DNA from 2 places in the Stenotrophomonas oleivorans genome. Region 1 is predicted to be linked to the other one. Evidence: riboswitches for the same ligand, from Rfam matches in the RefSeq annotation. Region 1 holds a riboswitch; the other holds the start of a gene.
What was found. A riboswitch is a leader RNA that binds a small molecule or an ion and turns the genes downstream of it on or off. The one in region 1 is predicted to bind glycine.
Positions count from the first base shown of each region.

Region 2: it holds a riboswitch for glycine, as region 1 does, so the genes downstream of both, gcvP (aminomethyl-transferring glycine dehydrogenase) here and MG068_RS18680 (trimeric intracellular cation channel family protein) in region 1, are expected to answer to the same signal.

Region 1 is NZ_CP031167.1:4,035,467-4,045,914, reverse strand. Features, by position in the region: gene MG068_RS18690 (multidrug efflux RND transporter permease subunit) at 1-521, opposite strand, end outside; gene MG068_RS18685 (MdtA/MuxA family multidrug efflux RND transporter periplasmic adaptor subunit) at 518-1,684, opposite strand; gene MG068_RS18680 (trimeric intracellular cation channel family protein) at 1,970-2,587, opposite strand; glycine riboswitch at 2,672-2,775, opposite strand; glycine riboswitch at 2,789-2,878, opposite strand; gene MG068_RS18675 (GIY-YIG nuclease family protein) at 2,919-3,185, shown strand; gene MG068_RS18670 (hypothetical protein) at 3,280-3,672, shown strand; gene MG068_RS18665 (nuclear transport factor 2 family protein) at 3,741-4,172, shown strand; gene MG068_RS18660 (hypothetical protein) at 4,176-4,631, shown strand; gene MG068_RS18655 (NAD(P)/FAD-dependent oxidoreductase) at 4,723-6,003, opposite strand; gene MG068_RS18650 (NYN domain-containing protein) at 6,127-6,906, shown strand; gene MG068_RS18645 (glutathione S-transferase family protein) at 7,052-7,672, shown strand; gene MG068_RS18640 (primosomal protein N') at 7,867-10,044, opposite strand.
Region 2 is NZ_CP031167.1:3,314,685-3,325,132, reverse strand. Features, by position in the region: gene MG068_RS15545 (VOC family protein) at 6-416, shown strand; gene gcvP (aminomethyl-transferring glycine dehydrogenase) at 509-3,376, opposite strand; glycine riboswitch at 3,439-3,541, opposite strand; gene MG068_RS15535 (multidrug effflux MFS transporter) at 3,841-5,067, shown strand; gene MG068_RS15530 (siderophore-interacting protein) at 5,209-6,105, shown strand; gene MG068_RS15525 (hypothetical protein) at 6,189-6,581, shown strand; gene MG068_RS15520 (M2 family metallopeptidase) at 6,877-8,841, opposite strand; gene MG068_RS15510 (phosphoethanolamine transferase) at 9,476-10,448, opposite strand, start outside.

The DNA.
Region 1 (10,448 bases):
AGGCCGACGCCGGGCAACTGCGCCAGGCGCTGGGCGATGCGCGTATCCACCAGATCGTGCACCTGCGGCAGCGACAGGCCTTGCGAGGTCACCGCCAAGGTCAGGATGGGGGTGTCGGCCGGGTTGACCTTGCGGTACACCGGCGGCACAGGCAGGTCCCCGGGCAGGAAGCTGCCCGCCGCGTTGATGGCGGCCTGCACGTCCTGCTCGGCCACACCCAGCGACACCTCCAGCCCGAACTGCAGGGTAATGACCGAGGCGCCACCGGAACTGGTCGACGACAGTTGTTTCAGGCCGGGAATCTGGCCGAGCTGGCGCTCCAGCGGTGCGGTGATGGTGCGTGTGGTCAGTTCGGGGCTGGCCCCCGGATACAGCGTGGTGATCTGGATGATCGGGTAATCGACCTGCGGCAGCGCCGCCACCGGCAGCAGGCGATAGGCCAGCACGCCGGACAGCAGCAGCGCCACCATCAGGAGAGTCGTTGCGACCGGGCGCAGGATGAACGGGCGCGAGAGGTTCATGCGCCGGCCTTGGTCGCGGCCTCCTCGGTGATGATCTCCACCGCCGTGCCATCTTCCAGCCCGTCGATGCCTTCGATCACCACCTTGTCCCCTGCGGCCAGCCCGGAGCGCACGGCCACGCGTCCATCATCGGCTGGACCGAGCACCACGGTGCGGCGTTGTGCCTTGCTGTCCTTGTCGACGATATGCACGTAGTTGCCCTGGCTGCCGAACTGCACGGCGGCATCGGGAATCAGCAGCGCGGGCTGCTCGCCCAGCTGCAGGCGGACGTTGACGAACTGGTTGGGGAACAGCGCCAGATCGTGGTTGTCGAAGTGCGCACGCAGTTTCAACGTGCCGGTGGTGGTATCGATGCGGTTGTCGACGCTGGACAGCGAGCCGCGGGCCAGCTGCCGGCGTTCTTCGCGGTCCCAGGTTTCCACCGCCAGTGCCGGTTGCGCCTGCACGGCATCGAGCAGCGCAGGCAGCTCGGGTTCGGGCACGGTGAACAGCACGCTGATCGGCGCGGTCTGCGCCAGCGTCACCAGGCCTTCGGCATCGCTGGCGCGCACCAGGTTGCCCACGTCCAACCGGCGCAGCCCGACGCGGCCACTGACCGGCGCGGTGATGCGGGTGTACTGCAGCTGCAGGCGCGCTTCATCAACAGACGCCTGATCGCTGAGGCGGCGGCCCTGCAGCTGGCGCACCTTGCTCTGCTGGTCGCTCAGTTCCTGCCCGGACACGTAGTTCTGCTTCTGCAGTTCGCGGTAGCGCTGCAGCTGGCGCTCGGCGTTTTCCAGCTCGGCCAGATTCTGCTGCTGGGTACCCTGCGCCTGTGCCAGCTTCACTTCATACGGGCGCGGGTCGATCTGCGCCAGCAGATCGCCGGCCTTCACCTGCTGGCCTTCCTGGAAATGCAGCCGTAGCAGTTCGCCATCCACGCGGCTGCGTACCACCACGCTGTGCAGCGGGGTGACCGTACCGACCGCCTTCAGGCGCAGCACCAGCGGCTCGGCGCTGGCGCGTGCCACGCGTACCGGCACCGTCTTGCCCGGCGCATCGTCGCTGCTGCCGGCGCCATTCCGGGGCCACAGCCACCACGCCAGAACGGCGACGAGGGCGATGGCCAGCACCGCCCACAACAGGCGGGCACGACGGAAGCGGGAATTTTCGGCGACAGACATGGGGCATCCTGCGCCCTGCGCGCGCAGGGACATGCGGGCCCGTCGGCGCGTTCACGGCACCACGGGCAGCGGGGAGGGAGTTGTCTGGCGGGGCCGCGGGCGCGGCGTGGCTGGATGCCGTCGCGGCAGCGACGGGGTGACAATGGTAGCCAATCACCCCGGCCAATGCCGCATGACCATGGTCATGCAACGCATTCGGTAGTGCCGGCCGCTGGCCGGCAACCTGCCGGAATCTGCGGGCGCGTGCCGTGTTGCCGGCCAGCGGCCGGCACTATCGTCAAACAATCAATGCACTTCGTCGTGATAGACGAACTTCGGCATTTCCCAGCGGTAGTGGATCGCCAGCAGGCGCAGCGCGAAGCCGCCGCCGAGGCAGCACAGGATCGCGGTGGCGTCGGCCACGCCCCAGTGCAGCAGCAACAGGTAGGCCGCGCCGGTCAGCAGCGCGATGATCGCGTACAGCTCCTTCTGGAAGATCAGCGGCACCTCGTTGCAGAGAATGTCGCGCAGCACGCCGCCGAACGCGCCGGTCAGCATGCCGGCGATCAGCACGATCGGCATGGCATGGCCGGCCTCGCGCGCGATCGAGCAGCCGATCAGGGTGAAGGCGATCAGGCCCAGGCCATCGAGCACCAGGAAGGTGCGGCGGAAGTGGTGCATCCAGCGCGCCACCCAGGTGGCGATCAGCGCCGCGCACACGGTGAAGCCCAGGTACTCGGGATGCTTCACCCAGCCCAGCGGGTAGTGGCCGAGCAGGATGTCGCGCAGCGAACCGCCCCCGAGGGCGGTGACGCAGGCGATCATGACCACCCCGAACAGGTCCATGCGGCGACGGCCGGCGGACAGCGCGCCGGTCATGGCTTCGGCGGAAATGGCGATCAGGTAGATGATGGACAGCAGCATGGGACAGGCTCCGGGCGCGGTGGGGCCGGCCATGCGCGACTACCGCCACTGCCTGCGCAATGACGGGATGACGATGACCGGTGCCGCTCCCGCTGTCCTTTTGCCTGAGAGTTCAGCGGCGTTGGCCGCGTGCCCCTTCGGCGGATCGTCCCGGGCGTGCCCGGTGACCTCTCTCCAGCTCGGCGAGTCGAATGCATGGTTGGTGGGATTCCAGCCCACCGGCCTGAGCGATCATGGGAGCCTGCGCCTTCGGCGGGCGCCAGCGCGGCGCCTCTCTCCTGCATTCGGGCGCCAGTATATCCGCTGCAGTGCAGCACGGCATAATCCGGGCATGGCCCCGTCCCTCCGCCCGTGGTTCCTGTACCTGCTCGAATGCCGCGATGGCAGCTACTACGCCGGCATCAGCACCGATGTGGAGGCGCGTTTCGCCGCCCACCAGGCCGGCAAGGGCGCGCGCTACACCCGGGCACGGCCGCCACTGCGCGTGCTGGCCGTGCGCGAGTACCCGGACCGGGCCGCCGCCTCGCGGGCCGAGTGGCAGCTCAAGCAGCAGCCGCGCGAACGCAAGCTGGCCTGGCTGCAGGCGCCGGTCCTGTAGATCCACGCCATGCGTGGATGGTGTGCTGGGCCATGCCATCATCGCCACATCCATCGACACAGGAAGCGGTCCGATGAAATCCTGCTGGATGCTGATGTTGACGTTCTGTATCACCCTGTCGGCCTGCGCCCAGACTCCGCCACCGCTGCAGCACGGGCAGATCGGCAGCGCCGCCGAACTGGCCGCACAGCGCGGCCCGGACACGCCCGAGCCCATCCACCTGCGCCGCGACCAGGTGCCGCCCGATCTGGTCGACCTGATCCCGCTGGCCGAAAAATGGGGCATCGGCGATGACCTGCTGCGCGATGAGATGCAGGAACATGCCACCGACGCGGAAAAGCGCGCGATAGCTGATGCGCTGAAGCATCGGCATGCGCGCATCTCCGCCTGGCTCGACAGTTTCCCGCAGGGCCAGCCGATGACCGACGAAGCGGCCGCGTTCCTGTACATGCAGCTGAGCGTCGACGAAATGGGCCTGATGCAGTAGATCCACGCCATGCGTGGATGCGGCTTGCCCATGCCATGATCGCCCCGCGCCCAGAGCTGGAGACCCGGATGTCCACGATTGCCCTGCTGTTCGCTCTTTCCGCAGCAACGAGCCCTGCCGCCGACCCGGCCACCATCGCGGCCATCGAAGCCACCTGCCACGATTACGTCGACGGCCAGCTGGAGGCCGACCCGCAGCGCGTCGCCCGCTCCCTGCACCCGGACCTGGCCAAGCGCGCGGTGCTCGGCGATACACCCGACGAACGCCTGGGCCTGCGCCGCATGTCGAAGGAAGAGCTGGTCGCGTTGACGAAGCAGGGCGCGCTGAAGACCCCGAAGGATCAATGGGACCGCCGCTGCACGGTGCTGGACGTGACCGGCAACGCCGCCTCGGTGCGGCTGGAAACCCCGTGGTTCGTCGACTACTTCCACATGGGCCGCTTCGACCAGCGCTGGGTCATCGTCAACGCACTGTGGTACGCGAAACCAAAGGCGCAGTGAGCGATGGGTGCGGCGGGGAAAGCGTGGCTGTCAGTCATCGTGGTGGTCGCCGGCATCGCACTGCTGCCTGGCCTGTTGTACCTGCTCGGACTGGCGCTGGTGGAAGGCCGGCCGAAGCCGGCGGACCGCGTGCCCAGTGGTGTGGCTGCGTGCAGTAGTGAACCACGGGCGGGATACCAGCCGATGAACCCCTGGCGCTTCGCCGCGCAGTTCTTCGACAAGGACGTGATGCAGAAGAAGGTGCCTGAAGTGGAGCGGGAGGCTTACTGGATTGCCCGACGCCACCTGTGGCGGCAGCCTCGGCACTGCATGCCGCGCTGGCATCTGAGCAGCACCGCATTGACGATCTGGATCACCCGGCATTGGAGTGCCGCACAGATTGCCGACACCGCGAGGAAGGAGGATTTCTGCCGCACCTGGTCGAAACGGCGGGTGCCAGGTGGCCCGATGAACCGGTAGATCCACGCCATGCGTGGATGGTGTTGACGGGGTCAGAGCCCTTTCCTGCGGAAAGGGATCCGACCGCGCAGCAGCCGGCCAGCGGCCGGCACTACCGTCGGGGTCGCCGGTCTTCCTGATCATCACCGAAGATGATGCGCGCGCTGCGCTGGTAGCTCCAGTACGCCACGGCCCAGTTCAGCAGCACCACGATGCGGTTGCGGAAGCCGATCAGGAAGAACACGTGTGCGGCCAGCCAGAACCACCAGGCGAGGACGCCCGAGAGTTGCAGCCGGCCCAGGTGCACGATCGCGGCCATGCGGCCGATGGTGGCGAGGTTGCCGAAGTCGGCGTACTTGAACGGCCCCGGTGCGGCCTTGCCATGCAGACGCGCGCGGATCACCTCGGCCACGTACTTGCCCATCTGCTTGGCGGCGGGCGCGACGCCGGGCACCGGCTTGCCATTGGCCTGGTTCAGTGCGGCCAGGTCACCGGCCACGAACAGCTCGGGGTGCCCAGGCAGGGTGAGGTCGGGTTGCACCTGCACGCGTCCAGCGCGGTCCAGTGGCACCTCCAGCGTGCGCGCCAGCGGTGAAGCGGCCACGCCGGCGGCCCACACCACGGTGCGGGCCGGTACGAACTGATCGCCGAGCTTGAAACCCTGGCTGTCGATGTCGCTCACCGGGGTACCGGTCAGCACCTCCACACCCAGTTTTTCCAGTTGCCGCCTTGCCTTCAGCGAAAGCACTTCCGGGAACGAAGACAACACGCGCGGGCCGGCTTCGACCAGCCGCACCTTGGCGCTGGCCGGATCGATATGGCGGAACTCGTTGCGCAGCGTATGCCGCGCGATTTCGGCCAAGGTACCGGCCAGTTCAACACCGGTGGGGCCGCCGCCGACCACGGCAAAGCTCAACCACGCCGCTTTCTTCGCCGGGTCCGGCTCGGCCTCGGCGCGCTCGAACGCCAGCAGCAGCTTGCGGCGCAGTGCGATGGCATCGTCCAGCGTCTTCAGCCCGGGCGCATCATCGGCCCATTGGTCGTTGCCGAAGTAGGCGTGGGTGGCGCCGGTAGCCAGCAGCAGGCTGTCGTAGTCCAGCGTGCTGCCATCGGCCATGCGGATCTGCCGGGCCTGCTTGTCGATGGTCACCACTTCGCCCAGGCGGACTTCCACATTGCGCTGGTGGCCGAGGATGTGGCGCAGCGGCGCGGCGATGTCCGGCGCGGACAGGCCGGCGGTGGCCACCTGGTACAGCAGTGGCTGGAACAGATGGTGGTTGCGGCGGTCGACCAGGGTGATGCGTATGCGCTCGCGGGCCAGGGCACGGGTGGCCCAGAGACCGGCAAAACCGCCGCCGACAACAACCAGGTGGGGAACGCGCTCGCGACTCATCGACTCACTCCAGTGGGGGCATTGGGGGAAGCGCCTGGCATCTTCGCACGATGGCGCCCTGTCACGTCAGCGCCCGCGTGGATCGGCGATACTCGGGTTCAGGCAACCGCCCGCGAGGAGTCCATGAGCGAACCGGAAAAGCGCATCGCCCTGTTGATCGACGCCGACAACGCGCCGGCCTCGAAGATCGACGAGGTCCTGGCCGAAGTCGCCCGCTACGGCGTGGCCAACGTGCGCCGCGCCTATGGCAACTGGAAGAGCCCGCGGTTGAAGGGTTGGGAGGCCGTGCTGCACGAATATGCGATCCGCCCGATCCAGCAGTTCGCCTACAGCAAAGGCAAGAACGCGTCGGACATGGCGATGGTGATCGATGCCATGGACCTGCTGTACGCGCGCAATCTGGATGGCTTCGCCATCGTGTCCAGCGATGCCGACTTCACCCCGATGGTGATGCGCCTGCTGACCGATGGCGTGAAGGTCTATGGCTTCGGCGAGAAGAAAACGCCGGAACCGTTCGTCAATGCGTGTTCGAAGTTCACCTATCTGGAAGCGCTGGGCCAGACCCATGCCAGCGTGCAGGATACCGAACAGTCATCGAACGAACAGGCACCGAACGAGCCAGTGGCCAACGACGATGCGCGTCCACGCAAGAGCGGCGCGGAAATGCGCAGCGATACGCGGCTGGTGAAGATGCTGCGCCGTGCGGTGTCCTCGGCCGAGGGCGAGGATGGCTGGTCGCACCTTGGCCCGGTCGGCAGCCAGATCGGCAACCAGGCCTCGTTCGATCCGCGCAACTACGGTTACGGCAAGCTCAGTGACCTGCTGGCAGCGATCGGCCTGTTCGAGCTGAAGAAGGACGGCAAGTCCTCCTACGTGCGCGCGCTGCCGAAGAAAAACCGGTAGTGCCGGCCGCTGGCCGGAAAGGAACCGGTAGTGCCGGCCGCTGGCCGGCAAGCCCCAGATGCCAGATCCCGCATCCGCCACCCACACACCCACTCCGATCAGGCGTATCGTTGCCGCTCGCATTGCCAGCAAGGAAAAAACCCGCATGTTGAAGATCTGGGGCCGCCGCAATTCCAGCAACGTCCGCAAGGTGCTGTGGTGCGCCGAGGAAATCGGCCTGCCGTATGAGTCCATCGAAGTCGGTGGCAGCCACGGCGGCACGCAGACGCCGGAGTACCTGGCGATGAATCCCAACAGCCTGGTGCCGGTGATCGAAGACCATGGCCTGCCGCTGTGGGAATCGAATACCATCGTGCGCTATCTGAGTGCGCGCTACGCGCTGGGCACGCTGTACGCCGAAGACCCGATGGAACGCGCCCAGGCCGAGAAGTGGATGGACTGGAGCACCTCGCGCATGGCGCCGCTGTACACCGACCTGATCTGGGGCATCATGCGCACCGCCCCAGCTGACCGCGACGAAGCGCGCATCAATGCCGCCATCGTGCGTGCCGGTGACTACCTGGCGATGGCCGATGCCACGTTGGCCAGACAGCCGTGGCTGTCGGGCGAGACGTTCGCGATGGGTGACATCCCGCTGGGCTCGCTGATCTATGCCTGGTTCGAACTGCCCATCCAGCGCCCGGAACTGCCGCACCTGGCCGACTGGTACGCCCGCCTGCGCGAACGCCCGGCCTACCAGCGCGGCGTGATGTCGCCGCTGACCTGAGGGGTAGCGCCGGGCCATGCCCGGCGAGCGTGGTATGCGGAGGACCGCCGGGCATGGCCCGGCGCTAGCGTTCGTCTGCCTCAATACAGTTCCGTCGGGTCCATACGGACCGACGGTAGAGTCGAGCTTGCTCGACTGTGTCTGGCGCACGGCAGTCGAGCAAGCTCGACTCTACGCAGCATTGGGCAGCGCCCTCAATACAGATCCGTCGGATCCACATCCAGCGACCAGCGCACCTTGCGTGCCTCCGGCAGCGCATACAGCTGCGGCACCAGCTGGGCCAGCACGCCATGCAGCGGTGGCCGCTGCAGCGCGGACAGCAGCAGCTGCGTGCGCTGGTAGCCGGCACGCCGCGGCATCGGCGCCGGCATCGGCCCGTAGGCCTCGACCACATTCTGTTCCCCCAGCAGTTGCCGCGCCGCCAGCAGGAACGCATTGGCATGCTCGACCTGCTGTGCCTCGGCGCGCATCAGTGCCAGATGCGCGAACGGCGGGAATCCGGCGGCCTGGCGCTGGTTCAACTCGGCCTGCGCGAACGGGTGGTAGCCACCGCTCACCAGGGTTTCCAGCAGCGGATGCCCGGGGTGATGGGTCTGCAGCCAGACCTCACCAGGATCACGCGCGCGTCCCGCACGGCCGGCCACTTGGATCAACTGCTGCGCCAGTTTCTCGCTGGCGCGGAAGTCCGCGGAGAACAAACCTTCGTCGATGCCCACCACCACCACCAATGTCAGCTTCGGCAGGTCGTGGCCCTTGGCCAGGATCTGCGTGCCGACCAGGATGCCGGGTTGGTCGCCCAGCCTCGCCAGCTGCTGTTCCAGTGCGTCGCGTCGTGAGGTGGTGCCGCGGTCGATGCGCACCACCGGAAAATCGGCGAAGGCGGCGGTGAGGTGCTCTTCCAGGCGTTCGGTACCGATGCCCTGTGGCTGCAGCGCCAGGCTGCCGCAGGCCGGGCATGCCAGCGGCGCCGGTTGCCGCGCACCGCAGTGGTGGCATTGCAGGCGACGGCCGCCACCATGCACGGTCATCGGCGCATCGCAGCGCTGGCACGGCGCGGTCCATCCGCAGTCGTGGCACAGCAGCACCGGTGCGTAGCCACGGCGGTTCTTGAACACCAGCACCTGCTGGCCACGCTGCAGGTGCTCGCCGATGCCGGCCAGAACATCGGCCGAGAGGCCATCGTGCAATGGCCGTTTGCGCACATCAAGGATGCGCACGCGCGGTGGTCGTGCATCGCCGGCACGCTGCTTCAGGCGCAGGTGGGCGTAGCGCCCGGCATAGGCGTTGTGCAGTGTTTCCAGCGAGGGCGTGGCACTGCCGAGCAGCACGGGAATGCCGAGCGCCTTGGCGCGCACCAGGGCGAAATCGCGCGCGTGGTAGCGGATGCCGTCCTGCTGCTTGTAGCTGCCGTCATGTTCCTCGTCGATGATCAGCAGACCGGCCTGCGGCAGCGGCGTGAACACTGCCGAGCGGGTGCCGACAATGACCCGTGCTTCACCACGTGAGGCGGCTGCCCAGACGCGGGCGCGCTCGTTGTCGTTCAAGCCCGAATGCAGCGCATGCACGGCGATGCCGAGGCGGCCGCGGAAGCGTGCCAGGGTCTGCGGAGTCAGGCCGATTTCCGGCACCAGCACCAGCGCCTGCCTGCCCTGTGCCAGGCAATGGATGATCGCCTGCAGGTAGACCTCGGTCTTGCCGCTGCCGGTCACGCCATCCAGCAGGAAAGGCTGGAAGCCGTCGGCGGCGTTGATCGCAGTCACGGCCGCGGCCTGGTCCGGGTTGAGCGTGGGCCCGGGCAGCGGCTGCGCATGCTGCGGTGCCACCGTCATCGCCACGCGCTCGGCCAGTGCACGCTTGGCCAGACTGCGTGCGGCGGTGCGCCAGTCCTCCATGCGTTCGCCCAGTACGTCTTCATCCACCACGGCCTCGGCCAGCAGTTCGGCCAGCTGCCGCGGGCGGCTGCCGGCGCGCAGCTTCCCGCGCTGGGCATGGCCTTCGGGTGTCAGTTGCCAGCCCCAGTGATGGGTGTCGGGCAGGGCCTCGCCGTGGCGCAGCGGGCCGGGCAGGGCGGTGCTGAGTACTTCGCCCAACGGCGCGTGGGTGTAGCGCGCCAGCCACTGCAGGCTCTGCCACAGCTCACCCTGCAGCAGCGGCTGCGGGTCGCACCAAGCCAACGCCTGGCGGAGTCCCTGGCCGTCGTCGGTCTGGCCGTGTCCCACCACCACACCGACCAGCTCACGGTTGCCGAACGGCACCTTCAGGCGGCAGCCGACCGCAACCGTGGGGGCCACGCCCTCCGGCGACAGGTAGTCGAACAGGCGGGGCAGGGGGACGGGCAGGGCGACCTGCAGGGTCGGAATCGGTGAAAGCATCGGGCCAGTGTACCGGGCCATGCGCGCGCGAATGGCGGAGTGGGCGGCGGCGGGGCCGGGTCCGTTGAATCATAAATGTCACCTAAATATCGGTGTCCATTGGAGATTCAGTCTTATCCACATGTTCTGTGGATAACGCTGTGCGTTACCGGTCGGCGGGCGCGCAGGAGGCCGATGGCGACGGCCTCACGCTCGGGTTGGTCAAAAAATCGCCATACTTTAAAATCCATAAGAATCAATTACTTAAGTGTGAAACAATGCTGAAACAGAGTGAATTCAGCTGGATGCCACAGTTTCCTGCGCAGGCAGCGTGGTGCTGTGCACAACCTGCAGCACGAAGTGCCTGTGGGCGCAAGTCCTACGGGCGCCGATGGCCTGCCGCTATCATGCGGGCAGACCTTTGG
Region 2 (10,448 bases), 720 kb from region 1:
ACCGCATGCTGCGCAGCCGCCCCTTCCTGATGTTCACCGGCCAGGCCGAAGCGGCCCTGGCTCTGTATGCCGAGGCCTTCGCCGATTTCCGCCTGCTGGCAATGCAGCGCCATCCGGACGGCGCCGGTGCCGGCGTGCCCGGGCAGGTCCGCCAGGCCATCTTCCTGCTCGGTGGAACCCACTACCTGTGCTTCGACAGCCTGGACGTGCACGATTTCACCTTCTCACCGTCGATCTCGCTGTTCGTGGAGTGCTCCGGCGCCGAGCAGTTCGAGCGTGCCGCACGCGTGCTGGGTGAGGGCGGCCATTGGTTGATGCCGGTGGGTGACTACGATTTCAGCAACCGCTACGGCTGGGTGCAGGACCGCTTCGGTGTCTCGTGGCAGTTGAGCCTGGGGCAGATGCCGGATCCGTGATCGGATGTTTGTGGGTGTGGACCTTGGTCCACACGCGCTTATGAAAACGGCCCGCTTGCGCGGGCCGTTCTGTTTACCGATGCAGCGAGGAATCACGCCTCGACTTCATCATCCTTGTAGGCATCGACCGGGATGCAGGCGCACATCACGTTCTTGTCGCCGTACACGTTGTCGACGCGCGCCACCGGCGGCCAGTACTTCTGCAGCTTCAGGCTCGGCAGCGGGAACGCAGCCAGTTCGCGCGGGTAGGCGTGGGTCCACTCGCTGGCGGTCACCGCGGTCGCGGTATGCGGCGCGTTCTTCAGCGGGTTGTCCTCGCGGTCCAGGCGGCCGTCTTCGATCGCGGTGATTTCCTCGCGGATCTGGATCATCGCGTCGATGAAGCGGTCCAGCTCGTGCAGCGATTCGCTCTCGGTCGGCTCGACCATCAGCGTGCCCGCCACCGGGAAGCTCAGGGTCGGGGCGTGGAAGCCGAAGTCGATCAGGCGCTTGGCCACGTCCTCGGCGCCGATGCCGCTGGTCTTCTCCAGCGGGCGCACGTCCAGGATGCACTCGTGTGCCACCAGGCCGTTGCGGCCGGTGTACAGGGTCTTGAAGTGCGGGGCCAGGCGCTTGGCGATGTAGTTGGCGTTGAGCTGCGCGACCTGGGTGGCCTTGCGCAGGCCGTCGCGGCCCATCATCGCGATGTACATCCAGCTGATCGGCAGGATCGAGGCGCTGCCGAAGCTGGCCGCGCTGACCATGCCGACCGGGCCGTTGTCACCCAGCTTGCCCGGCAGGAACGGGGCCAGGTGCTCCTTGACCGCGCACGGGCCGACGCCCGGGCCGCCACCACCGTGCGGGATGCAGAAGGTCTTGTGCAGGTTCAGGTGCGAAACATCCGAACCCCACTTGCCCGGCTTGGCCACGCCGACCAGGGCGTTCATGTTGGCACCGTCGGTGTACACCTGGCCGCCGTGCTTGTGGATGATCTCGCAGATCTCCACCACCTCCTCCTCGAACACGCCGTGCGTGGACGGGTAGGTCATCATGATCGCGGCCAGGCGGTCGCTGTACTTCTCGGCGTTGAGGCGGATGTCCTCGACGTCGACGTTGCCGTTGGCATCGGTCTTGGTCACCACCACCTTCATGCCGCACATCTGTGCCGAGGCCGGGTTGGTGCCGTGCGCCGAGTCCGGAATCAGGCAGATATCGCGATGTTCCTCACCGCGCGAGCGGTGGTAGGCGCGGATCGCCAGCAGGCCGGCGTACTCGCCCTGCGCGCCGGAGTTCGGCTGCAGGCTGACCGCGTCGTAGCCGGTGCATTCCACCAGCATCGCTTCCAGCGTGTCGATCAGTTCCTTGTAGCCCAGCGCCTGGTCGGCCGGCACCAGCGGGTGGATCTGCGAGAACTCCGGCCAGGTCACCGGGATCATCTCGGCGGTGGCGTTGAGCTTCATGGTGCACGAGCCCAGCGGGATCATCGTGCGGTCCATTGCCAGGTCCTTGTCGGCCAGCGAACGCAGGTAGCGCAGCAGCTCGTGCTCGCTGTGGTGGGTGTTGAACACCGGGTGGGTCAGGAACGCGGACTGGCGCAGCAGGCCGGCCGGCAGCGCATCGGCAGTGCTGGCATCCAGTGCGTCGACGTCCAGCGAGGCACCGAACACGGCAGCCACGGCGACGATGTCGGCGCGGGTAGTGGTCTCGTCCAGGCTGATGCCGACCGAGTCGCTGTCGATCGCGCGCAGGTTGTAGCCGGCGGCGCGGGCCTTGGCGTGGATCTCATCGGCGTGCACGCCGGTGACATGCAGGGTGTCGAAGAAGTCGCCACCGACCTGCACGCCTGCATTGCGCAGCGCTGCGGCCAGGATCGAGGCCAGGCGATGGGTCCGGCGGGCAATGCGGGTCAGGCCTTCCGGGCCGTGGTAGACGGCGTACATCGAGGCCATCACCGCCAGCAGCACCTGTGCAGTACAGATGTTGGAGGTGGCCTTCTCGCGGCGGATGTGCTGCTCGCGGGTCTGCAGGGTCAGGCGGTAGGCCGGGTTGCCCTGCGCGTCGATCGAGACGCCGATCAGGCGGCCCGGCATCGAGCGCTTGTAGGCGTCACGGCACGCCATGAAGGCGGCGTGCGGGCCACCGAAGCCGAACGGCACGCCGAAACGCTGGCTGTTGCCGACCACGATGTCCGCGCCCCATTCGCCCGGGGCGGCCAGCAGGGTCAGGGCCAGCAGGTCGGTGGCCACGGCCACCAGGCCGCCGCGTGCGTGCACGGCATCGACCAGCGCCTTGTAGTCGCCGACCTGGCCGAAGGTGTCCGGGTACTGCAGCAGCAGGCCGAAGGCTTCCGCTTCCAGCGCTTCGGCCGGGGTGCCCACGCGCAGCACGATGCCCATCGGTTCGGCACGCGTGCGCAGCAGTTCCAGCGTCTGCGGGTGCACGGCGTCGTGCACGAAGAAGGTGTCCGACTTCGACTTGGCCGAACGCTTGGCCAGGGTCATCGCTTCGGCGGCGGCAGTGGCTTCGTCCAGCAGCGAGGCGTTGGCGATTTCCATGCCGGTGAGGTCGGCGCACAGGGTCTGGAAGTTGATCAGCGCTTCCATGCGGCCCTGCGAGATTTCCGCCTGGTACGGGGTGTAGGCGGTGTACCAGGCCGGGTTTTCCAGGATGTTGCGCAGGATCACGTTCGGCGTGTGGGTACCGTAGTAGCCCTGGCCGATGAAGCTGCGCAGCACGGTGTTCTTGTCGGCGATCGCACGGATCTTCGCCAGTGCCTGCACTTCGGTCATCGACTCCGGCAGCGCCAGCGGCACCGGCGACTTGATCTTGGCCGGTACGATGGCATCGGTCATGCCATCCAGCGACGCGTGGCCGACGACATCGAGCATCTGCGCGATCTCGGCGTCGTTGGGGCCGATGTGGCGCTCGACGAACGCATTGTGGTGCTCGAGCTCACGCAGGGAAGGGGTGTTCTGGGACATGGCGAAGGATCCGTCAGGAAAGGGCACACGCACGGGCACAAGCCGCCGGTCGGCGGTCTGCGGGGCGCCCCTCTGTCCTTTTGCCTGAGAGTTTAAAAGCGCGGCGGACCGCAGCTTCGTGCCCCTTCGGCGCCGGATCGAACCGGTCTCTCCAGAGTTCTGTTACGGGTGGTATCGGGCCTGAGCGATTACGGGCGTTGCGCCTTCGGCAGCGGTGTTCCGCTTCTCCCACCGTGTTGCCCGCTGATTATAGCCCGTTGCGAGCCCGCCGGCCGCCTCCAGGCATGGCCGCCGCGCCTGAATGGCCGATGGCCCGGCCGTGCGTTTTGTGCACAGCTGCATGGCATCGGTCGCAATCCCCACCTATGATGGGCGGATACCCGAATTCATCTGGCGCCGTCCCTGCAGAAGGGGACCGGCGCCCGCCGTGCGTGCCGCGCATGGCCCTGCCGGACGCCTTCCCCATGACCGCCGCTGTTGCTCCCTCCACCCGCCGCATGGCCCTGCTGCTCGCCGGTCTGGCCATGTTCGGTCCGTTCTCGATCGACACCATCTTCCCGGCGTTCCCGCAGCTGGCCCAGCGCTTGGCGGTGGACGAAGTGGCGGTGCAACAGACCATCAGCGTGTACCTGCTGTTCTACGGCCTGATGAGCCTGGCGCACGGCCCGCTGTCCGATGCCTGGGGCCGCAAGCGGGTGATCCTCGGCGGCCTGGTGGTGTTCGTCGGCGCCTCGGTCGGCTGTGCGCTGTCCACTGACCTGACCACGCTGCTGGGCTTCCGCGCACTGCAGGGCCTGTCGGCAGGTGTCGGCATGATCGTCGGCCGAGCGGTGATCCGCGATCTCTACCATGGCCACGACGCGCAGCGCCTGATGAGCCAGGTGTCGATGCTGTTCGGCATCGCCCCGGCCATCGCACCGATCATCGGTGGCTGGATCCTGCTCAGTGGCGCCGGCTGGCCGCTGATCTTCTGGTTCCTGGTGGTGTTCGGGCTGGTCCTGCTGGCGGCCACTGCGCGCTACCTGCCGGAGACCCATCCGGTTGAAGCGCGCGTGCCGTTGTCGCCGCGCACGTTGATGCGTGATTACCTGCGCATCGGCTTCAACCCGCGCTTCCTGCGCCTGGCGCTGGCCGGCAGCATCGGCTTCGGTGGCATCTTCCTGTACATCTCCTCGGCGCCGGTGTTCGTGATGCAGCACCTGCATCTGGGCGAGGGCGGCTTCGCCTGGCTGTTCATCCCCACCATCGGCGGCATGACCACCGGCTCGTACCTGTCTGGGCGCATGGCCGGGCACACCACGCCTACCCGCCAGGTCGCCATCGGTTTCGGCCTGTGCGCGCTGTCGGTGCTGTTGAACGTCGGCTACGTGGCGCTGGCCCCGCAGTTCGTGCTGCCGTGGGCGGTGCTGCCGATCTTCCTGGGCGGCATGGGCATGGCGCTGATCTTCCCGATCCTGGCGCTGGCGGTGCTGGACATGTACCCGCACCAGCGCGGCCTGGCCTCGTCGCTGCAGGCCTTCGTGCAGCTGATGATCAGCACCGTGGTGGCCGGCGTGGTATCGCCGCTGCTGAGCGCCAGCCCGCTGCACCTGGCCTTGGGCCAGGCTGCGTTCTTCGGTGCTGGTTTCGTGTTCTGGTACTGGGAACACCAGCGTGAACGTGCGGCGCAGGCAGTCTGCACGGGTCACTGAGCAGCGTGCAGGGGTAGGGCAGGCCGCGACGCCGGCAGCGCTTGCGACGGGAAACCACCGGACTAGGCTGGGCACTCCAGCCAGCCGGTGCACGGGTGCACGACAGCCAGCCAATCCGATGTCGTTGCATGAGGTTCCCCCATGGCTGCGCAGCAGACCTACCGCCTGTTCGAGGTGGCGCTGAAGGAGCGCCGCGTTCTCTCCCCTTCCCTGGACCGCATGGTGTTCACCGGTGCCGACGTGGCGCGGATGAAAACCGAAGGCCCGGATCAGCGCATCAAGGTGTTCTTCCCCTTGCCCGGCCAGGAGGTGCCGCAGGTCCCCAGCGGTGACGACTGGTACCCACGCTATCGGGCGCTGCCGGACGATCAGCGCCCGCCGATGCGCACCTACACCATCCGCCAGCTGCGTGCGGAGCAGGGCGAGGTCGATGTCGATTTCGTCATCCACGGGGTGACCGGACCCGCTTCGCGCTGGGCCATGCATGCACGGCCGGGCGATCGCGTGGTGCTGCTGGCCCCCGACGCCGACTGTGCCGAGAGCAGCGAAGGCTGGGAGTGGAAGCCACCGGCCGGTGTCGGCCAGGTACTGCTGGTGGCCGATGAAACGGCGTTACCTGCGGTGGCGGGCATCCTCGAAGAGCTGGCGGCCATGCCTGATCCGCCGCGCACGCTGGCGTTGCTGGAAGTGGCCCAGGCCGGCGATGCGGTGCCGTTGAAAGCGCCGGGCACCGCCGAGCTGGTGTGGTTGCCGCGTGGGCAGGCCGCCTATGGCCAGCCGCTGCTGCAGGCGGTCCAGGAACGGCTGTCAGCGACCTCGAGCGTGCCTGCTGGCGATGCGCTGGAGGAGATCGACGTCGATACGCAGATCCTCTGGGAGCAGGCCGACACCTGCGTGGCCGGGCCGCTGTACGCCTGGGTGGCGGGCGAGGCGGGGGCGGTGATGGCGATCCGCCGCCATCTGGTGCGTGACTGCGGGCTGGACCGTCGCGCGATCACCTTCATGGGCTACTGGCGGCACGGCAAGGTGCTGGACTGACCATGCTGGATCGAGCACGCGTGAAGCAGCGCTGCGGGCGGGGTGCGCTATCCTTGCGCCCCCCTTCGCAGCGGTACCGCACCATGTCCACCAGCTCCAAGACCCGCCGCGACCAGCGCCGTCGCCAGGAAAAGCAGGCCGCCAACAAGGCCGCCGCGCAGGCATCGCCGGTGGAACCGCATGCCGAGCTGCGCGATGCGCAGCGCACCCTGCTGGCCGGTGTCGTGCGCCGTGACGGCGAATGGGTGCTGGGCATGGACGGCCGCATCGCTGGCCACAGCGAGAGCGCTGCGCAGGTGCTGGCGCTGATCATGCAGGCCGGTGAACTGCACGAGCGCAACGGCACGCCGGTGCGCCTGATGTACTCCGATGCGCTGCGCGATGCCGCGCAGGCCGAAGCGAAGGAGAAGGGCCAGACCTTCGAGGAATTCAAGGCCGAGCTGGCTGCGGCGATGGCGGCGAAGAAGAACAGCTGACAGGCTTTTCGGTAGAGCCGGCCGCTGGCCGGCTGCCCGTTGGGTCTTCATCGCGTGGTTGCCGGCCAGCGGCCGGCACTACCGGAAAGGGGCGGATCCTCGCGGACCCGCCCCTTTTCTCATTTCGCCGCCGGGGCCGCGTTGGCCTGCCAGCCGCACATCTGGCCTTCGTTTGATTGCTGTTTCGGTAGAGCCGGCCGCTGGCCGGCTGCCAGACAGATGTCCACCGTGCAGTTGCCGGCCAGCGGCCGGCACTACCGGAAAGGGGCGGATCCTCGCGGACCCGCCCCTTTTCTCAATTCGCCGCCGGGGCCGCGTTGGCCTGCCAGCCGCACATCTGGCCTTCGTTCTGCTGCTTCAGCCACTCGTTGACCGGGGTGAAGTACTCGATCATCGGGCCGGCATCGAGCTTGTCGGTACCGGTCAGCTCCTTCAGCGTGGCCTGCCACGGCTGGCTGGCACCCTTGCTCAGCATCGCCCAGTACTTCTGGCCGGCTTCCTTGTTGCCGTAGAAGGTGCACTCATGCAGCGGGCCCTTGTAGCCGGACGCGTCGCACAGGCCCTTGTAGAACTGGAACTGCAGGATGCGCGCCAGGAAGTAGCGGGTGTACGGGGTGTTGCCCGGCACGTGGTACTTCGCGCCCGGATCGAAGAATTCTTCGCCACGGGTGCTGGCCGGTGCCACGCCCTGGTACTTGGCCTTCAGGTCCCACCATGCCTTGTTGTAGTTGTCGGCGGTGATCGAACCGTCGAACACGCCCCAGCGCCAGCGGTCGATCATCAGCCCGAACGGCAGGAACGACACGCCCGACAGTGCCATGCGCATCTGGTTGTTGATGACCGCCTCGCGGCTTTCGGTCGGCGCATCGACCAGGCCGATCGAGCTGAGGTACTTGGGCGTCATCGCCAGCACGATGGTGTCGCCGATCGCCTCATGGAAGCCATCGTTGGCACCGCCCTGGAACAGCGGCGGAAGCGGGTTGTAGGCCAGGTCGTAATAGATGTGGCCCAGCTCGTGGTAGATGGTGGTGAAGTTCTCTTCGTTCGGCTTGATGCACATCTTGGTGCGCACGTCGCCTTCCATGTTCATGTCCCAGGCGCTGGCGTGGCAGACCACGTCGCGATCGTCGGGCTTGATGAACTGGGTCTTTTCCCAGTACGACTGCGGCAGCGACGGCATGCCCAGCGACACGTAGAAGTCCTGTGCGCGCTCGGTCATCTGCTTGGCGGTACGCAGTTCGGCCTCGCGCTGTGCCTTGTACTGCGCCGCTACGTTGGCGTCCTTGCCGGCCTTGGCCAGCGCTGCGCTCAGGTTGGTCTGGTACTGCTTTTCCAGCGCCGCGGTGATGTCCAGGCTGCCGGCACCCGGGTACGGTTCCAGCTGGTCCCACAGGTTCGACCAGTCCTGCTGCCACATGTTGCCGAGCAGGTGCGCGGCGATCAGGCCGTTGCCCACTTCGGCCTTGTCCTTGCCGTAGGTCTTGTCCAGCTTGCCGCGTGCATAGCAGTGCAGCTGCTCGTACATCGGCTTGACCTGCTCCCACAGGCGATCGGTTTCCGGGCCGATCTGCTCCGGCGGCATGTCGTAGCCGCTGCGCCACATCTGGCCGGCATCGGTGAAGCCCATGCCCTTGGCGCCTTCATTCACCAGGCCGACGAACTTCTGGTAGTCGCCGCGCATGCTCCTGGTGGTGCTGTGCCAGCCCTGCCAGGCGTCGAGCTGCTTGTCGTAGTCGCGGCTGCGTGCCAGCACCTGCTCCAGCTCGCCCAGCTGGCGGCAGGAGTTGGGATCGTTGGCATCGGTGCAGTACTTGCCGGCACCGTAGCTGCCTTCCATGCGGGTGGCGATCTGGGTCAGCTCGGCCAGCTTGGCCGGGTCACGCGGTGCCGGCATCGAGGACATCAGCTTCAGCAGGTGGATCGCGCGCTTGCTGTCCTCGCTCATCGGCTTGCCGTCGAACTTGGCGGCCTGTTCGATCCAGCTGTTGAGCTGGGTCAGCGAGCGCTCGTTGGCCTTGGCCGCGATGCGTTCCGAATCACTGTTGATGTACGTGGAGGACAGCCACTGCGCCGAGGTCATCTCCGGGTAGGCGGCCTTGAACTCGGTATTGATGCGGGCCACGAACTGGTCGGCGGTTTCGCCGGCCGGGGCGCTGCTGCTGGCGGTATCGGTGCCTGGGGCAGCTTCCTTCTTGCAGGCGGCCAGGGCCAGCGTGGCGGCGGCGATTGCCGAGGCCAGCAGGAGATGACGGTGTTTCACGGGAGGTCCTTGGGTGGTGAACGACGGCCGAAGGCTAGTGGGCCGTCGCTGCCACCGCAAGTGGCGGAAGTCGGTTGGGTTCGGCAGGGCTGCGCCCTGCACCTGCCGAAGCCTTCAAGCAACGTCAACGTCAGAAGCGGGTATTCCGTGGTTTGGCGGGGCGGTGTCGGAGTGCGGGGACGCCGCAAGTACGTCCCTGTAGGCTTGGCAGCCGCATCCATGCGGCTGACACCCCGCACTCCGACACCGATCCATGCGGCTGACACCCCGCACTCCGACACCGCCCCACCTCCGACAGATTCCGTGTGCTGTGGGTAGGTGTCGACCTTGGTCGACACATCTGTCAGATATCGAAATGAATCTGGGGTCAGATCCGGTTTCCTCCGGAAAACGGATCTGACCCCAAGGCCGTTCCATCAGATCGCGGAAAACTGTCGAAGGCGGGGTGGGTCCGGTGGCGGGGGTGTCAGCCGCATGGATGCGGCTGCCAAGCCTCCAGGGACGGATTCACGGCGTCCCCCGCCACCGGACCCACCCCGCCATCCCACGGAATGCACGCTGTTGCTGCTGCTTCGGCCGTTGCGGTTGCGGTTGCCTCTGCAGGTGCAGGGCTGCAAGCCCTGCCGAACAACCCTCAACCCTCGCAGTTGGCGAACACGTCGCGGTCGCGCTCGTACAGCGAGGTCTTCACCTGCATCAGGCCCAGCACCGACGGGAACAGGTTGTCATGGTCGGTGTAGGCCGCCGAACGCTTGCGCACGCACTGCAGGTCCAGCCCGCGGCTGCTGGCGAAGCCCTGCGAGAACCACATCGTCATCGGTACCCGGGTCTGCTCGGCCGGCGCGATGGCGTAGGGCACGCCATGCAGGAACAGGCCCTTCTCGCCCAGCGACTCGCCGTGGTCGGACAGGTAGAGCATCGCCGTGTCGTAGTCCTGCATGCCCTGCAGCGTACCGATGGTCTTGGTCAGGAAGTGATCGGTGTACAGCACGGCATTGTCGTAACTGTTGGTGATCTCTTCGCGCGAGCAGCGGCCGATGTCGCGGGTATCGCAGGTGGGGGTGAAGCGGCGGAACGCGGGCGGGTAGCGCTCGAAGTAGGCCGGGCCGTGGTTGCCCAGCTGATGCAGCACCACGACGCGGTCGCCCGGCTTTGCACGTACCTGGGTGGCCAGGTCCTGCAGCAGGATTTCATCCATGCAGCGGCCGTCAGCGCACAGGCCCGGGGTGGTCGCATCGGATAATGACTGGAAGTCCAGGCCTTCGCACACGCCCTTGCAGCCGGACTGGTTGTCACGCCACAGCGGCGTAATACCGGCACGGTTCAATACGTGCAGCAACGACTGGTGCGCGCGGATCTTCTTCTCGTCGTAGTCGTGACGACCCCATGGCGAGAACAGGCACGGCAGCGAAACCTCGGTGCTGGTGCCGCACGAGTGCATGTCCGGGAAATTGATCACGCTGGCCTGCGCCAGTTCCGGGGTGGTGTTGCGGCCACCGTTGAGCCCCCAGTTCTGCGCGCGCACGGTCTCGCCCATGACGATCACCAGCAGGCGCGGCTTGCTGGCCGGCGCGCGCGGGGTGGCCTTGGCATCGGTGCCGATCGGC